2 linked regions of the Syntrophobotulus glycolicus DSM 8271 genome follow. The protein of the gene in region 1 binds, or shares a complex with, the protein of each later gene. Links are inferred from orthologs where the notes say so. Each region holds a gene or a part of one and is shown in the gene's direction. Other genes may lie near its edges.

Region 1 (5,383 bases):
AGAGCGGGAAATTTCGGTCCTGACGGCAATGGCAGGATCGTCAATCCTCAGGGCCTATTGTTGGAGCTGGGAGCTGAAATCCCGGAAAATGCCTCCGATCTTTCCATCGGCAGTGACGGAAAAATCACGGCGGTAGTTGATGATGAGCTGACTGAGCTTGGTCAATTGACGCTGGCAAGATTTGAAAATCCTCACGGATTGCAGCAGGCCGGAGATGACATTTATTTGGAAACGGATCAATCCGGACCGCCTCTTACAGGAAATCCGGGAACGGAGGGTTTCGGGCAAATTCAAGGAGGTATGCTGGAACGGTCAAATACCGACACGGCCAAGGCCATGAGCAATATGATTGAAGCCCAGAGAGCGTACCAGATTGAAATCGGCATCACCAAAGATCAGGATCAAATGATCGCAGAGGCAATTGCGCTTAGGGGGTAAGTGATGAATAACTGGTTGGATACCAGGGTTTTAAATATTCTTGAAGGCGGACTGGATGGCTTGAGCCTGCGCAATAAAGTGCTGGCGGATAATATTGCCAATGTTGACACTCCGAACTTTAAAAAATCGGATGTCAATTTTGAGGCGGTTCTTCAGGAGGCCATCGGCGAGGATCAGGCTTTGCCGATGAAGATGTCACTCCCCGGGCACCTGCCGGGAGTAGGCGCTTCTGCGGGAACGGTCGTACTCCAGGATAACAGTACGACCATCCGCAATGACGGCAATAATGTGGACGTTGATTTGGAAATGTCCAAGGTAGCGGAAAATACCCTCCATTACAATGCCTTGGCTCAGGCCCTGATTTCCCAGTTCACGATGTTAAAACAGGCGATGAGGGAATAAAAAGGATCTCATAACAGAATGGTGGTAAAAGATGATCAGAGGGCTATATACGGCGGCAGCCGGAATGCTGGCAAATAATCAGCAGAGTGATACGATCGACCAAAATATTGAGAACCTGAAAACACCGGGGTACAGGCAGGCCAGTGAAAAATTGCAGGCCTTCCCCGCTATGCTGGTGGAAAGAATGGAACCTTCGTCAACAGAACCGGTTGTGATGGAAAGGACGCCGATCGGGAGTCTGGGGACCGGAGTTCAGATTGAAAGCGTGATGTATCAGGATGGCCCGGGGATGCTCAGGGAGACAGGAAATCAAACGGATGTGGCGATAACCGCGAGAGGCTATTTTGCTGTTTCCACGCCGGATGGAGAAAGATATACGCGCAGCGGCCATTTTCTTTTGGATTCCGCGGGTGGCCTGCGCACGCCCAGTGGTTGTCCCGTTTTGGGACAAAACGGTCCGGTAGGTCCAATACCGGAAAACTTTGAGATTCGTGAAGACGGAACGATGATCAATAAAGAAGACAATATGGAAGTGGATCGCTTGAGATTGGTGGATATCCCGACAGAGGCCCTGCAGCGGGAAGGAGATACTCTTCTTTTCAGTTCAAGCGAGGGTGTTGTGGATATTCCCGCGGGTGAGGTCAGATTAAAACAAGGATATGTGGAAGAATCAAATGTCAACCTTAATGCTCAGATCGTGAAAATGCTCGAAGTGGTCAGATCATATTCGGCAAATCAGAAAGTGGTTCAGACCAATGATTCACTTCTCCAGAAAGCAGTAAATGAAATCGGCAAACTGGCGTAATTGGAGTAAGGTAATGCGGTGGTCGTAAGGAGGTGCTGGTTTGTCCTATCAGGCAGTCATATTTTCATTGGGGCAGGAAGAGTACGGGGTGCCGATCGAATCCGTACAAGAGATCACCAGGTTAAATGAAATTCATCCTGTGCCGAGTTCCCGATTATATTTTAGGACTGGTCAGTCTCAGGGGAAGCGCTTTGCCTCTGATCGACATGCATCAGAAATTTGGTCATAGCCGGGATGATCGTCCCAAGTTCGCGATTGTCACGGAAATCAATCATAATCTGATTGGGATGGGGGTTGATGAGGTCAAAGAGGTAAGAGTATTCGAACAGATCGATCCTCCTCCGCCCCTGCTCACCGCTCCATTTATCGGCGGGATTATTAATCTGAAAGACAGAATGATTGTTCAGATTATCCCTGAGCGCATTTTTAATGAAGATGAGTTAGGCAAAATCAATACAATGAACGAATGAAGAAATTCCCCTTGATTAAGGGGTAATTTTTTATAAATGGACAGAAAGATATTGGGATGTGAAGATGATGGACCTGGTGAACTATTACCGGCAGTTGTTCTTAATCAGCTGGCCAGCCTTTTGTCTCTTTCTGTCAATCATGATTTTTTTTGTTTATCGGTTTGCTTTGAGGATGAAAGCTTACCGTACCGGAGGCAAAAAGACCAAAGCTCTGATCAGGATGTGGGTCATGACCCTGATCTCACTGGCTGTGATGATTGTTTTTGGAACCATGTTTCTGACTGAACACGGGGAATGGCTGGAAAAGCCGGGCTATATGAAAGGGAAAATCAAAGAGATCAACAGTTCGGGAGAAAAAGCTGTTTTGACGATAGACGGTGCACAAAGCACTTTGGATCTATTTGCCGAAAAAAGTATTCAGGAAAAGCTTAATAAGGGAGATATTGTTGAATTATTCTATATCCCTGGGAAAAAAGTAATATATCAATGCAATTTTTTGACCGAAAAATCCGATTAGCGCATATAATATGGCTATAATGGGCTAATGATATAGGATAAAGAGATTCAGGACAGGGCTCAGGAAAAAACAAAAAATGATGACTGAAATCATATTGACTGATTATGCTATAATGGAATAGAGCTTAACCTTAAAAAAAGCTCAACGAAAGGAGAGTGAAATATTATGCGGATTCTTAAGGTAAATGAGAACACAGTGAGGATTTTTATATCATTTAGCGAGCTTTCAGCAAGAAATATTTCACTTGCCGATTTTTTTCAGCGCTCAGAAAGAACCGAACAGTTCTTTTGGGAGATAATTGGCAAAGCAAGAGAAGAAGTTAATTTTAATCTGGATCAGCCTTTTTGGATACAGGCGACAGTGGCTTCGGATGATGAATTTGTCATTACGGTGATCAAACAGGATGAACAAATTGAGGCCGAAATTAATCATATTATTCAAAATAACTTTAATGACAAGAAAAGTACGCCTAAAGTTTCGGTAAAGACAGCCAATTCGGATTGGGTATATGTTTTTTCCGACTTCGAAGATGTGCTGAATTGTTTAAGCCTGATTCCTGATGTGCCGCAGCTTAGCTCGGCCCTATACAAGTATGAACAGGAATATTTCCTCAGCTTGGGTAAGATGACTTCCTCCAGAAAGAGAAAGATCATGGAAGCGATCCTGGACGAATATGGGGAAGCGATTTTGCTGTCCGATATTTTCCTCAAGGAGCATGGAGAAACCATCATTAGTGAAAATGCGATTTCCAAGCTGAAAAAGATCGTTGAGGACAAGACTGTTATCTAAGCTTTAAACAGTAAGCTATTCCATTGAGCAGCAAAAAAGAACCTCTGATCCTTTAACCGGGATCTGAGGTTCATTAATTTACTGCGACTTTTCAGCCGTTCTGGCAAAAATATCCTTCAATATAAAGTTGCCTGATGCTTTTCAGGCAGGTAAAGCAAATAGTTTGCTTTTTAAAAGAAATAAGGTGATTTTCCTTGCCGCAAAAAAGACATTTTTTTCTGGGGTCTGGTAGAGGAGTCTTGAGATGGACCAGGTTGAAAGCGGTATTTTCTTCAGGTGCTACCATTAATGCTGCCCTCCGATAATCTTGTGTAATATTCAATCTTGAATCTATCAATATATTAAATGATCTGCTATGTCGAAAGCATGAATTTTAAAGAGGATGAAAAAATTTTTCAAAAAGAAGCGTACTCAGTTATGGTATAATGCATTTATTGTGAAAAACAGAGAATAGAACAGGGATCAGGATGTCATACTATAAGGATGTTATTCCAGCTGATTTTTTTAGAACTTGGATATTTTTATGATGCTTTTGAATATGAAATTAATCATATAAACGGATCAAGATCGGAAGAATGAAGTGGAGTGGAACAATTGCGAAGAAAAACAATCAAAATTTTGGCAGTAGTTCTGATGATCCTTGTTGCAGCAGGTACGTTAGGTTACTATTTTGTGTTTACAAAGCAGGACAATAATTTAGATATCGCCGACGACGGTTTTTTAAACAACAGGGTTAGTTTTTTACTGATCGGAGCGGACAAAAGACCTCAGGATCCGGGCTTTAATGCCGATTCCATTATTATGGCCAGTGTTGATCCCCAAAGCAAGATCATTTCCATGCTTTCTATCCCCAGAGATACCAGGGTCCGGCTTTCTGAGGATAACTTTGTCAAGATGAATTCTGTGCCCATGCTGGAGAGTACTTCTGTCCTCATGGACAAAGTGACGGAATTGACCGGTGTGCCCCTGCAAGGGTATATCATGACCAATTTTAATGGCTTTAAATCGATCATTGATACTCTGGGCGGTATTGATCTTTATGTCGAAAAAGATATGTATTATGAAACAGGAGACAACGAGGACGGTTATATCAATCTGAAACAGGGAGAGCAAAGGCTTAATGGCGAGCAGGCTCTGCAATACGCCCGTTTCAGGCACGATGCTCTGGCGGATATTTCCAGGACAGCCAGGCAGCAAAAAGTGCTGAGGGCTGTGGCTGATCAGTTGCTGCAAGTCAAGACCATAACCAGGCTTCCGGCATTAATCGCCCAATTTAAGGCGGCTGTTGAAACCAATCTGAGTTTAACCGATTTGTTGAGGATGGCCAAAGCAGCGGCAGCCTTCGACAGTTCCAATATTGTCGCTCAGACTTTACCGGGAGCATTTCTGGACTATGACGGAATCAGCTATTGGGAGGTTAACCCGGAGCAAACCAAAATTACCGTCCAAAATCTATTCTTGGGGATTACATCGGACAAGGTCATAGATAATGAGGTCATTGATCTGCTTGATCCGGGGATAAAAGCCCATATCAAGGTTCCGGGCAACCCTCAGGACCCCAACAGCAAAAAATCTCCCTCATACCAGGATTTTTTAAAAAATTATCCGCTTCCAAGCGCCACTGAACGTAAAAATGACTGAACAGACGCAAATGAACTGAATAGTTTTTAGGAATATTACGATATAATATTAAGTTCAGTTTATGTTTTTGTTAAACAAGGGGGGAGAAAAACTTGAAAGAAATAATTGCCCATGGGAAGTCCCTGGATGAGATTCGTGCAGAATGGGCAGAAAAGTGGGAATGTCAACCGGAGGACCTTGAACTGGAAGTAAAAGCAAAGCCGGGAATTTTTCATAAAAGTTGGACAGTACGGGTTGTTCTGAACGAACAGGCAGCGGCTGCCCCCCAGGAAACAGAGATCACTTGGGACGGAGAAAAATATAAGATTATCCCCGGTAAAG
Region 2 (5,554 bases), 280 kb from region 1 along the record:
TATTTTGGCTAATCTGTGCAGGGAAGATATAAAGGATTAGAATTTTTGAAAAAAGGAGAGGCTTAAATGATTTGCGAAAACTGTCATGTCAGAGAGGCTAAGGTTCATTTTACTAAGATAGCCAACGGACAAACCGGTGTAATGCATTTATGTCAGAAATGTGCCCAAAAAATACAGGGCTTTGGTTTTGGCATTTATCCGGGCATGGTTTCTGATTTTCTTCAAGCTCTCTTTGAAGCTGAATCCAATAAGCAGTTTGTTCAGTCTGAAAATAAGGAGACTGAAAAGTGTCCTTTGTGCGGGATGACTCTTTCTAAGATTCAACAACATGGAAAGATCGGCTGCAGTGAATGCTATAATCAATTTGAACCACAGTTGGAAGTATTATTGCGGAAGATTCACGGCGGTGGGTTTCATGTGGGAAGAGTACCTGCACATGGCCGGCCTGAATTGCAATCCAGAAATGAATTGCAGCAGTTAAGGAAAAAGCTGCAGGAAGCAGTGCACAGCGAAGAATTCGAAGAAGCGGCTGTCTTGCGGGATCGGATCAAAGAACTGGAGAAAACGGCTGGTGGTGAGCAGGATGGAAAATAAAGAGTTATTGGTGAAAGACAGCTGCTGGATGCAAAATATCCAGGACACTCCTATTGTTTTAAGCACCCGAGTCAGGCTTGCAAGGAATCTGGCCGGAGCTTCTTTTCCGCATATTCTGGGAGCTGAAGGCGGAAAAGAAGTGGAGAAAAAGATTTCTGATACTTTTGGGGAAACGGTTGTTTCAGGGGAGCAATTCACCTATTTATCACTCGGCGTCCTCAATCCTCTTGAAAGAAGAATTTTGGTTGAAAAACACTTAATCAGTCCGGACTTGGCCAATGGCAAGGAATTCAGCGGTGTAGCCCTTACAGACAGTCACAAAGTATCTGTAATGGTCAATGAAGAGGATCATTTGCGGATTCAAGTACTGATGCCGGGTTTTAATCTCAGCGAATCACTGGCTTTGGCAAAAGAGACGGATGAAAAGATGGAAAGCAAATTGGATTTTGCTTTTAAAGAGAAATTTGGTTATTTGACGGCTTGCCCGACAAATGTAGGCACCGGTCTGCGGATATCGGTTATGATCCATCTCCCTGCTTTAGTCATGACCAATCAAGTTCAACAGGTATTAGGGGCGCTTACTCATATCGGATTGGCCGTTCGGGGGCTGTATGGGGAAGGTTCGAGAGCTTTAGGGAATGTTTTTCAGATATCCAACCAAGTGACCTTAGGGAAGAGTGAAGAGGATACCCTGGCATATCTGGAGACAATGACGGGGCAAATTGCGGAAAGGGAGTCTCAGGCGCGCCAGGACTTGTGGAAAGAAGTGGGAGTTATGCTCCAGGATAAGGTCTGGAGAGCAAGGGGGACCCTTGAACATGCCAGGCTTTTAAGTGGGGATGAAGTGATTGGTCTTCTGTCGGAAGACAGAATGGGTGTGGAAATGGGGATTCTGCCCAAAGTTCAGGCAGGATTTGCCTCTTTGCTGGTCAATTCCTCTTATGGCTGTCTGCAATATAGGATAGACAGGCCTCTGGATGGCAATTATGCTGATTTCGAACGAGCGAATTATATCCGAGGTGTGTATCATACCAAGGATTAATTACAATATTTTATTTAGTATTAATTTGTTGGAAAGGAAGTGTTCAATTATGCCCGGACGTTTCACACAGAAAGCAGAACAAGTTTTTTTACTCGCGGAGAGTACCGCCAAAAGGATGGGTCATAAGACTATTGGGACAGAACACATCCTTCTGGCCCTGCTGGAAGAGGGAGAAGGTGTTGCGGCCACAGCGTTAAAAGAAATGGGCCTGGATGAAGAAAAAATGAGTGGAAAAATTATTCAGCTGATTGGAATTAGTGAGCCGATCGCCGGTGAGGTAGGGTTATCACCGCGAGTAAAAAGAGTTATTGAAATTGCCACCGAAGAGGCCCAAAGGCAGGGTGTAAACTATGTGGGCACAGAGCATGTGCTTCTGGGTATTCTGATCGAAGGAGAGGGGATAGCGGCCAGAGTTCTTGCTGATCTTAAGGTTAACCCTGAAAAACTCTGGGAACATGTTGTGGCTCTTCTGGGCGGAGAGGCGGAAAACACTTCTGTACCGGGGAGCAGCCCCGGTATGACTGGTGGTAAAAATGTTTCGTCCAATACCCCCGCATTAAATGAATTCGGTCGTGACCTGACAGTCATGGCCCAAGAAAAAAAGCTTGATCCGGTCATTGGCAGAGAAAAAGAAATAGAAAGGGTCATTCAGGTGCTTAGCCGTCGAACCAAGAACAATCCCGTTCTGATCGGGGAACCTGGTGTAGGCAAAACAGCTATTGCCGAGGGTTTGGCCCAAAGAATCGTAAGTGGCGGTGTTCCTGAAATTCTTGCGGACAAAAGAGTTGTCACATTGGACCTGTCGTCAATGGTTGCCGGGACAAAGTACCGCGGCGAGTTTGAGGAACGGATGAAAAAGGTTATGGAAGAAATTCGCTTCGCCGGAAATATCATCATATTCATTGATGAACTGCATACCTTGATTGGCGCCGGAGCGGCGGAAGGCGCGATCGACGCGGCAAATATCTTGAAGCCTGCTCTGGCCCGCGGCGAAATGCAGTGTGTTGGGGCGACCACGCTGGACGAATATAGGAAATATATTGAGCGTGACTCTGCTTTGGAGCGCCGTTTTCAGCCGATAAAAATCGGAGAGCCGACCGTTGAAGAAGCTATTGAGATTTTAAAGGGCTTACGAGACAGATACGAAGCACATCACCGGGTAAAGATTACTGATGAAGCAATCGAGGCGGCGGTTCGGCTTTCGGACAGGTATATTTCAGACAGATTTTTACCGGATAAGGCCATCGATTTAATGGATGAAGCAGCCTCAAAAGTAAGGCTGAGCAGTTATACGGCTCCTGGAGAGCTAAAGGAATTGGAAACTGAGGTTGAAGCGCTGAAAAAGGAAAAAGAAGCGGCTGTAAAAAGGCAGGAGTTTGAACAGGCAGCTAAAATCAGGGATCAGGAACAACAAAAAAGAGAGCAGCTCAGTACACTGAGAAAAGACTGGGAAGCAAACAGAGAAAAGAACCTTTCTATTCTCAATCAGGAGGACATCGGTAAAATCGTGTCAAGCTGGACCGGAATACCGGTCAATAAATTAGAGGAAGAAGAAAGCGCCAGACTGTTGAAGCTTGAAGAAGTATTGCATGAAAGGGTTGTCGGTCAAGAGGAAGCAGTCAGCGCCGTCGCTCGTTCTGTGCGCAGAGCAAGGGCCGGTCTTAAAGATCCCAAAAGACCGATCGGGTCATTTATCTTCCTCGGCCCGACAGGTGTAGGTAAAACAGAGCTTGCCCGGGCCTTGGCCGAAGCTTTATTTGGAGATGAAAATTCTTTAATCAGAGTTGACATGTCCGAATATATGGAGAAACATGCCGTATCCAGAATGGTCGGTTCCCCTCCGGGATATGTAGGCCATGATGAAGGCGGCCAGTTAACGGAAGCAGTAAGAAGAAAACCATATAGTGTCTTGCTTTTTGATGAAATTGAAAAGGCCCACCCGGAAGTATTTAATATTCTGCTGCAGGTTTTGGAAGACGGCAGGCTGACCGATTCCAAAGGCAGAGTAGTTGATTTTCGAAATTGTGTGCTGATGATGACCTCCAATGTCGGGGCGTCTTTTCTCAGAAAAGAAGCGATGGGTTTTATGTCCTCCCACAGTGAGGACAGCGAATACAGGAACATGAGTGCAAATGTGATGGAAGAACTGAAGAAAGTATTTAAACCGGAGTTTCTGAACAGAATTGATGAGATCGTCGTTTTCCATCAGCTAAAGGATGAAGAACTCCAGAAAATTGCGGCGATTTTGCTTGCATCACTGGGCAAAAGGCTCCAGCAGCAGAATTACACCATCATTGCCGATGAGAAAGCGATGCAATTGGTGGCAAAAGAAGGAAATGATCCCGCTTTTGGGGCGAGACCGCTGCGCAGAGCAATTCAAAGACTGATTGAAGATCCCCTTTCTGAAAGGATTCTCCAGGAACAATTTAAACCGGGAGATACAATTTATGTGAGCGCGGAAAATAATACGATGATTTTTAGCTCAGAAAAACAGTTGTCCGAATCTGGAGAAAGCAAAAAACCGGCAAAACCGCAAAAGAAAGTCAAAGCAAAAACAAAGAAAGATGAGATATAATTTAGAGGAAAAGCAGGGGGAAAGCTGAGTGGCAAGGATTAAGACGAAGTATTTCTGTAAAGAATGCGGGCAGGAAAGTCCCCGCTGGCTTGGTAAATGCCCTGCATGTGGAGAGTGGAATACCTTTGCCGAGGAGAAAATTTCTGTTTCCTCCTCAAGTTTGACTGACAGGGGAGCTGTTAAAGCAGCCCCCCTGTCAGAGATTACATCCATGGAAATAGAGAGACTGGATACGGGGAACGGGGAATTGAACAGAGTGCTGGGAGGAGGGGCCGTGCCCGGCAGTTTTGTACTTGTCAGCGGAGAGCCTGGTATCGGCAAATCCACCCTGTTGCTTCAGCTTGCGGATTATTTGTCTAAAGAGAATAATGTTTTGTATGTTTCCGGTGAAGAATCGGCGCGCCAGATTAAAATCAGGGCGGACCGTTTGGGGATTTCCTCATCAAAGCTACATATTCTTACGGAGACAATACTTCACAGAATAAGAGAAATCGTTCTTCAGGACAATTATCAGGTATTGGTGATTGATTCGATTCAAACGATGATGCTGGAGGACCTGGAATCTGCACCGGGAAGCGTCAGTCAGGTTCGGGAAGGCGCCGCTTTTCTGATGAAGCTGGCCAAGGAGAACCATATCATCATTTTCCTGGTTGGTCATATTACCAAGGATGGAAATATCGCAGGACCGCGTGTTCTTGAACACATGGTGGATACTGTACTTTGTTTTGAAGGAGATCAGCATTATATCTATCGTCTTTTGCGGACAATCAAAAACCGTTTTGGCCCGGCAAACGAAATCGGTGTTTTTGAAATGAGAGGAAGCGGGCTTTGTGAAGTTGCCAATACTTCGGAGGTTTTTCTCGGCAGCAGGACGTCAGATGTTGCCGGTTCGGCGGTAGCCGTAACAATGGAAGGGTCGCGTCCTTTGCTGGTTGAAATCCAAGCCCTTGTGACACCGACAGGATTCAATCCTCCCAGAAGGACGGTCAATGGCATGGATTATCACAGGCTGCTCATGCTTCTGGCTGTGCTGGACAAGAGAATCGGCAATGTCTTTTATGCCCGTGATGTCTTTATTAATATTGCAGGGGGACTGAGGATAGATGATCCCGCTGTGGATCTTGCAATTATTGGAGCCATTCTTTCCGCGATGAATGATACTCCGCTCCCCAAATTGGCGCTCATTGGAGAAGTGGGCTTAACAGGAGAGCTGCGGGGAGTATCGCAGATAGAGCAGCGTATTAAAGAGGCCGAGAAGCTGGGGTTTGAGGGCTGCATGATTCCAAGTGTCAATAATCAGGCGGCATTAAAAAGCGATTGCCTGATTTACGCTGCGGGAACAT

The links. The genes of interacting proteins can lie anywhere in the genome.
Region 2: the proteins of SGLY_RS03225 (region 1) and SGLY_RS01575 are in contact, whole or in part, in a solved structure (PDB 3PXG), measured with the Bacillus subtilis proteins. The link is inferred for Syntrophobotulus glycolicus DSM 8271 from one-to-one orthologs.

What each region holds. Positions count from the first base shown.
Region 1 is NC_015172.1:605,980-611,362, forward strand. What follows is about bases 1,698-4,609. They hold SGLY_RS03225 (adaptor protein MecA), read left to right. Parts: upstream 1,698-2,797; coding sequence 2,798-3,421; downstream 3,422-4,609. Other genes in these bases: SGLY_RS03220 (hypothetical protein), read left to right, coding at 2,180-2,632; SGLY_RS03235 (LCP family protein), read left to right, coding at 4,007-4,609. In the rest of the region: SGLY_RS03200 (flagellar hook-basal body protein), read left to right, coding at 1-438; flagellar basal body rod protein FlgB, read left to right, coding at 442-840; SGLY_RS03210 (flagellar hook-basal body protein), read left to right, coding at 872-1,645; more of SGLY_RS03235, read left to right, coding at 4,610-5,062; SGLY_RS03240 (FapA family protein), read left to right, coding at 5,155-5,383. UniProt on the Bacillus subtilis protein: Enables the recognition and targeting of unfolded and aggregated proteins to the ClpC protease or to other proteins involved in proteolysis. Acts negatively in the development of competence by binding ComK and recruiting it to the ClpCP protease.
Region 2 is NC_015172.1:322,797-328,350, forward strand. The notes cover bases 1,366-4,448. They hold SGLY_RS01575 (ATP-dependent Clp protease ATP-binding subunit), read left to right. Parts: upstream 1,366-1,685; coding sequence 1,686-4,211; downstream 4,212-4,448. Other genes in these bases: SGLY_RS01570 (protein arginine kinase), read left to right, coding at 1,366-1,636; radA (DNA repair protein RadA), read left to right, coding at 4,240-4,448. In the rest of the region: SGLY_RS01560 (CtsR family transcriptional regulator), read left to right, coding at 1-40; SGLY_RS01565 (UvrB/UvrC motif-containing protein), read left to right, coding at 67-594; more of SGLY_RS01570, read left to right, coding at 584-1,365; more of radA, read left to right, coding at 4,449-5,554. UniProt on the Bacillus subtilis protein: Competence gene repressor; required for cell growth at high temperature. Negative regulator of comK expression. May interact with MecA to negatively regulate comK.